One region of the Turicibacter sp. T129 genome, then DNA from elsewhere that is predicted to be linked to it. Evidence: a T-box and tRNA genes for the amino acid it is inferred to sense, from the RefSeq annotation. Region 1 holds a T-box; the other holds one or more tRNA genes.

Evidence for each region. The T-box of region 1 lies ahead of proS (proline--tRNA ligase). A T-box ahead of a tRNA ligase gene usually reads a tRNA of that ligase, here a tRNA-Pro.
Region 2: it has a tRNA-Pro gene. The T-box ahead of proS (proline--tRNA ligase) is inferred to sense a tRNA for this amino acid. The anticodon was not compared.

Annotation. Positions count from the first base shown of each region.
Region 1 is NZ_JAMQUU010000077.1:691-4,110, reverse strand. It holds gene NEH75_RS11680 (hypothetical protein) at 239-673, shown strand; gene NEH75_RS11675 (hypothetical protein) at 1,124-1,402, shown strand; T-box leader at 1,596-1,816, shown strand; gene proS (proline--tRNA ligase) at 1,939-3,369, shown strand.
Region 2 is NZ_JAMQUU010000073.1:16,759-20,178, forward strand. It holds gene NEH75_RS11380 (histidinol-phosphatase) at 1-460, shown strand, start outside; gene NEH75_RS11385 (M23 family metallopeptidase) at 528-1,487, shown strand; tRNA gene NEH75_RS11390 (tRNA-Ser) at 1,624-1,714, shown strand; tRNA gene NEH75_RS11395 (tRNA-Glu) at 1,746-1,822, shown strand; tRNA gene NEH75_RS11400 (tRNA-Asp) at 1,830-1,905, shown strand; tRNA gene NEH75_RS11405 (tRNA-Pro) at 1,916-1,992, shown strand; tRNA gene NEH75_RS11410 (tRNA-Gly) at 2,002-2,075, shown strand; tRNA gene NEH75_RS11415 (tRNA-Leu) at 2,112-2,197, shown strand; tRNA gene NEH75_RS11420 (tRNA-Arg) at 2,239-2,315, shown strand.

The DNA.
Region 1 (3,420 bases):
TATTATCTTTTTCTTCACCATTTATTTTGCCTATTTTACCGGTCTACTTAAGTCTATTATCAAATAGCACCAATGAAAATGAAACTAAGACAAGTTTTTTTATTCTGCCGTTAGTTTCCGTTTAAGCTGTTTTAGAACTTTAAGTTTAACGTAGCAAATGAAAGAGGTTATTTATTTCGAGATAGTAGCAATTGCTCTCATTTTTCATAAAATAAGATGAAAAGTTAGGAGTGATAGAATGAATTATTCAAATATTCGAATCGTCAATCAACCTTTCAATCCAGCTCTTGGGTGGACAACTATCAATCAAGGACCAAATAGTATTCAAATTCCATCAAGACCCCCATTTTATGGGCCTAGCATAGGAAATAATATGCCATCAAGTGGAGGTTCGCAGCCTTCTGGTAGTCAAATGATGCCAACAACGCCAGCTCCAAATTTTACGCCTCAAAAAAATCAAAATCAATTTAGTACCTTTGCAATTGATGCAGGTAGTATTAGCGGCTGCTTATATCGATGGGTATATATTTGGCCATCACGTTCAAATCAAGGATTTTGGCTTTATTTAACGTATGTAGGTCGCAGAAGTATTGCTGGTTTTAGAGCATCAGGATGGGGATTTAGTTATTATGGAATGGATGTTAATCAAATTGATTCGTTCCAGTGCTATTAAGATAGAACCTTTCTAACCATTCGGTTAGGAAGGTTTTTTAATAGTAAAATATTGAAAAATTAAAAGAGTTGGTGCAACAAAGACGTTAATAAGAGCAAAGCATTTAAAAAGAGGTGACATCGTTGCAATGGTCAGTTGACCATAGCGAGATGCTGGTGATGAGGGTATTTATTGAGGTATCTTCAAGGAAAAATATTGGAATAATTTATATTAAATATCATTGAAATGCGGTATACGTTAGCGTAGTCAGGATTAGTGGATAAAATTCGACAAAACTAGGCGTTATAACGCTCTCATCTTATGGGGAATAGAGTTTTATAAAATTGTGTACGTTTTTACATAGTTTCATTGAGTTTTTTTTCACAAAGTTATTGTTCAAAAATTCACAACATGCTATAATGAGGACATCAAGGAAAATATGAATAAAAAACATGAGAGGGGTTTTCTAGCATGAGAACTGAGAAAGAATTTATCAACTATATTAATGAATGTCCAACAAACGTTAAAATCCGAGGAAACCGACAAAGTATCATCTTATCTTGTGAAGATACTGAGGTAAAATTCCCAGTGGTTGATCATATTTATACACGTTTTGTGTGCTCATTATCACATGCAGAAATATTATCAATGGGACGATTAGAAGAAATTACGATAGAAGGATTAGAGGCATTAGCGATGGCAGCTATGAATCGAAAAGCATCAAGCTTTGACTTAGCATTCCAAGCTTAAGTAAAATAAAAAAATAGTAAAAATAGAGCGAATCAAGCTCTGTTTTTTTGATTGATTCGTATTAATGGTATATCCATTTTAAGGAAAACAAGGGTAGTGGATGAGAATAAAAACGTTTTATTTAACTGTAAAAATGAAAAAAGTCGAAAAAAAGACTTTACAATTCGAAATTTATTAGCTAAGATGAATACAAATATTCGCGTTGAAGAAGAATAGTAGAGATTACCCTTTTTTGTAGAGAGAGAATGGTTGGTGAAAATTCTCAAAAAGGAATCTTGAACCAGCCTTGGAGCTCTGTACCGAAAGATTGAGTAAGCTACAGCGGTTGATCTCGTTATCGATTTTAAAGATATGATGATAGAGCCATGGACTATGATCATAATTAGGGTGGTACCGCCGTTTTTGGCCCCTTACTTGGGGAGCAAAGCGGCGTTTTTTTTGTATACAGGAAACGCCGAGATGCCCCTTAAACTAGATGAAAGATAAGGATGAACCTTATCTACGAACTTAATTTAGATTTTAGGGAGTGACGTAACATGAGTAAGAAATTTGTTCAAGCCATTACTGCGATTGATGAAGATTTTGCGCAGTGGTATACCGATGTTGTAAAGAAAGCAGAATTAGTTGATTATTCGAGTGTAAAAGGGTGTATGATTGTCCGTCCATATGGATATGCCATTTGGGAAAACATTCAAAGCTATTTAGATAAAAAATTTAAAGAAACAGGGCATGAAAATGTTTATATGCCAATGTTAATTCCAGAATCACTATTACAACGTGAAAAAGATCATGTCGAAGGATTTGCACCGGAAGTAGCCTGGGTGACACATGGTGGAAATGAGAAGTTAGCAGAACGATTAGTCGTTCGTCCAACGTCAGAAACTTTATTCTGTGATCATTATTCAAAAATTGTTCAAAGTTATAATGATTTACCCAAAAAATATAATCAATGGTGTTCGGTTGTTCGCTGGGAAAAAACAACGCGCCCATTCTTACGTACCACTGAATTCTTATGGCAAGAAGGTCACACCGTTCATGCGACGGCTGAAGAAGCTCAAGAAGAAACCTTGTTAATGTTAGATACTTATGCCAAAATGTGTGAAGAATTCTTAGCCATTCCAGTGATTAAAGGGCAAAAAACAGAAAAAGAAAAATTTTCTGGAGCCCATTCAACGTATACGATTGAAAGCTTAATGCACGATGGAAAAGCATTACAAAGTGGAACATCACATAATTTTGGAACCGGATTTGCTAAAGCCTTTGATATTAAATTTGCAGATAAAGATTCTGAAATGAAATATGCACATCAAACATCATGGGGAGTGACAACACGTTTAATCGGTGCGATTATCATGGTACATGGAGATAGTTCAGGTCTTGTTTTACCACCTAAAGTAGCGCCAACACAAGTCGTTATTATTCCAATTGCCGCACACAAAGAAGGAGTGATTGAAAAAGCGAATGAATTACAAGCACGCTTAGCAACTGTCGCTCGTGTCAAATGTGATACATCTGATAAAACACCAGGATGGAAGTTTAGTGAATATGAAATGAAAGGAATTCCTGTTCGTGTAGAAATCGGGCCAAAAGATTTTGAAAATCATCAAGCAGTCTTAGTTCGTCGTGATACACGTGAGAAAATCGTCGTATCACTCGATGAATTAGAAATAAAAGTTGCAGAATTACTAGAAGATATCCAACGTCATTTATATGCAAAAGCTTTAGCGAAGCGTGAAGCGATGACATATACAGCGAAGACGATGGATGAATTAAAAGAAAATGCACAGAATCGTCCAGGTTTCACAAAGGCTATGTGGTGTATGAATCAAGCTTGTGAAGATAAAATTAAAGAAGAAGTTGGATTTACATCACGCTGTATGCCATTTGTCCAAGAAGAAATTTCACAAACGTGCGTCTGCTGTGGAAAAAAAGCGAAGACGATGGTTTACTGGGCCAAAGCTTACTAATGATTCTATTTTTAAAAGCCAAGCTATCGATATTTAAACATTGAACAAGTG
Region 2 (3,420 bases), on a different contig from region 1:
AGGACAACACATTTATGTATCTGACCAAAAAAAATATATTAATACATACTTCCTTGAAAATACAATCCAGTATATCGAATATGCTAAATCAATTGAACAGGCACTAGCTACTGGCTATTTCGCTTTTGTCGCACACCCAGATTTAATGTTTCTTAATAATATGGAATGGGATGATAATTGTGAACAAGCTAGTAACATCATTATTGAGGCAGCGAATAGATACCAGACGCCCCTCGAATTTAATGCCAACGGTTTACGCCGAGGAATTCAAGAATACAGTGATGGAAAAAGATACCCTTATCCACATATGAAATTTTGGAAGCTAGTTGCTGATAAACAAATACCTGTATTGATTAACTCAGATGCCCATCATCCATCAAATATTAATGATGAATATGTTTCTAATGCAAGCCAAATGGCAATCAACTTAAACTTAAACATAATTAGTGATTATCAATAATCTTAGCTTCTAGTCGGCCCCTTTTTATTAATGTACTTTAAATTAAGGCTAGAAATGGGTGGACGACATGAAACGTAGATTTCTAATAATGAGTTTATCACTTGTCATGATAGTATTACCTAGTATCATTGCTAATGCGGATGATAGTAATCATGAAGCTAGAATGAAAATGTATAAAGACTATGAATTAGCCTCAGGAGTTCCCTGGTATGAAATTGCTGCAGTTGATCAGTATGAAAGAAATATTTATAAATTTAGAGAAGAATGCAAGGATTTAAAGTACGATACTATTTCCATCTGTATGATTAATGAACGCTGGTCAGGACCTGAGAATCCATATTATTATGATAATGACAGCTATACAATTAATCTTTTTGGTGGAATTGCTAAAGATGGTGATGGAGATGGTGTAGCAGATATTAATAATGAACATGATGTTATGTATACGATGGTCGAATACTTAAGATCATTCGATGACTTTGAAGGCGCAATAGAAGCCTACTATCAAAAAGAACAAGCAGTTATGGTCATCAAAGAAATTGCTAGTTTATTTGAACATTTTGATACGATAGTGTTAGATAAGCGATCATTACCAGTTTCAAAGCGTTATAGTTATAGTTTTCAAGATAACTACGGAGCTGCTCGAAGCTGGGGGGGAGCAAGATCTCATGAAGGAATAGATATCTTTGCATGTTATTCAACTCCTGTTTTATCGACTGCATATGGCGTAGTAGAAATAATGGGATGGAATGATTATGGCGGATACCGAATTGGGATTAGAGATATTTATAATACTTATCAATACTATGCCCACCTACAAGGTTTCGAAGGAGATTTAAAAGAAGGAGATATTGTAGAACCTGGACAAGTCATCGGATATGTAGGAAGTACAGGTTATGGTAAGGAGGGGACAAGCGGAAAGTTCCCACCACATTTACATTTTGGTCTATATAAATATGACGGACGTTGCGAATGGGCCTTTAATCCTTACCCACATCTAAGACGTTGGGAAAAAGAAAAACAATAATAAAGAGGGCAGTAATATGTGTATATTACTGCTTTTTTTAATAAAATAAAAAAAAGTTTGTAAAAAGTGTTGACTCTATTTGTAGAGCATGATATTATATAGAAGTCGTCAGGGACGACAAGAAAAAAAACAAAATGGAGCAGTACTCAAGTGGCTGAAGAGGTGCCCCTGCTAAGGGTATAGGTCGGGCAACCGGCGCGAGGGTTCAAATCCCTCCTGCTCCGCCATTATAAAAATGAATTGGTGAATTAAAAGTATGGCCCGTTGGTGAAGCGGTTTAACACACATGCCTTTCACGCATGCATACACGGGTTCGAATCCCGTACGGGTCACCATTCAAAAGGTCCAGTGGTGTAGCGGTTAACATGCCTGCCTGTCACGCAGGAGATCGCGGGTTCGATTCCCGTCTGGACCGCCATTTTAAAAAACGGGAAGTGGCTCAGCTTGGTAGAGCACCTGGTTTGGGACCAGGGGGTCGCAGGTTCGAATCCTGTCTTCCCGACCATTCGAATAAGCGGGTGTAGTTTAATGGTAGAACTTCAGCCTTCCAAGCTGACTGTGAGAGTTCGATTCTCTTCACCCGCTCCATTAATTTCATTGTGATGTGCCATGAATAAGCTGTATGCGGTCGTGGCGGAATGGTAGACGCGCCAGCTTGAGGGGCTGGTAGGAGCAATCCTGTGGAGGTTCGAGTCCTCTCGGCCGCACCATAATGAATGTCTAATCAACATCATCAAGAATAGCATAAACAGCGCCCATAGCTCAATTGGATAGAGCGTTTGACTACGGATCAAAAGGTTAGGGGTTCGACTCCTCTTGGGCGCGCCATAATAACAGATAATAATGAGTTCGAAGGAACTCTTTTTTTATTTCTTGTATACGAATGTATAACATTTAGGTAGTCGTTTTTATTTATTATGTTTACTTAAAAATACAATTTATCTATAATATGTCATTGATTTTAAATCCTAGCAGCCTAAGCTACTAGGGTTTTTTAAATTTAATTAGTTTTGAATTATGAGCTAAGTGATTTGAAGCGATAAAAGTTACAATATCTCAAGGGATTTCGTTAAATGCTATATTTTATTATTAATTCTTTTTCAATAGGAATAATAGTATACGAACTTATTATGTGTGTTAAAAATAGCAGCTTAGTTTTCAAAATTTGAAGAGTAGCTTGAAGTTCAGAGAAATTAATTTGAAACATCAGATGTTTGAAACACTAAACGAAGTAATAAGTTGTGTATTGAGATAGTGAGCAGAGTTTAAAAGTAATCAATAGTGACCTCTAAAATGATTATTTTTCTATGGATTTCTTAGTTACTGATATTGTAACAGGAGAGACTTAACATCTTTTTTTGATAATATGAAAGGAAGGTGGTACTTATCTAGTAACAGTCAATACTATAAAACCCAAACTAGGATTAGTTTTCTTTTATAATTTAAGAAAGTGTAAACAATTATTATAGCGATCAACTATATATCTTATAGTAAATAGACTAATATATTTATGTGTTTAGTTTGAGCAGAGGGAATTTCTATTTTAATGGCCGTATAAAAACGTGTTTGACGTTCAACAAAGGTAGGTAAACAACTGTTAATTTTACTACGACTCGAAATAGTGGTATCTACTGCTCCTCAAAGGAAAATACCTTGTTGTTACCAACAGAGATGAGAATCCTACTCCCCGTTCCCTACCAGTGGAGGATTTATTCATCTTCTATGAAGGGGGGAGCACATGTCCAAACGTTTCACGTCTTTTTACTTCTTTTGGACGTTGATGAATCGAGGTTCGAATATGTTAAGATTGGGATAACTCATGCATAGATCTCCTTTTTAAGAATTTGGTGTGGTAACTTCATTCAATAACAAATATTCTATTTATGAGCTTTTTTTATATGTCATACTTAATATTATAATTTGTGTTATATAA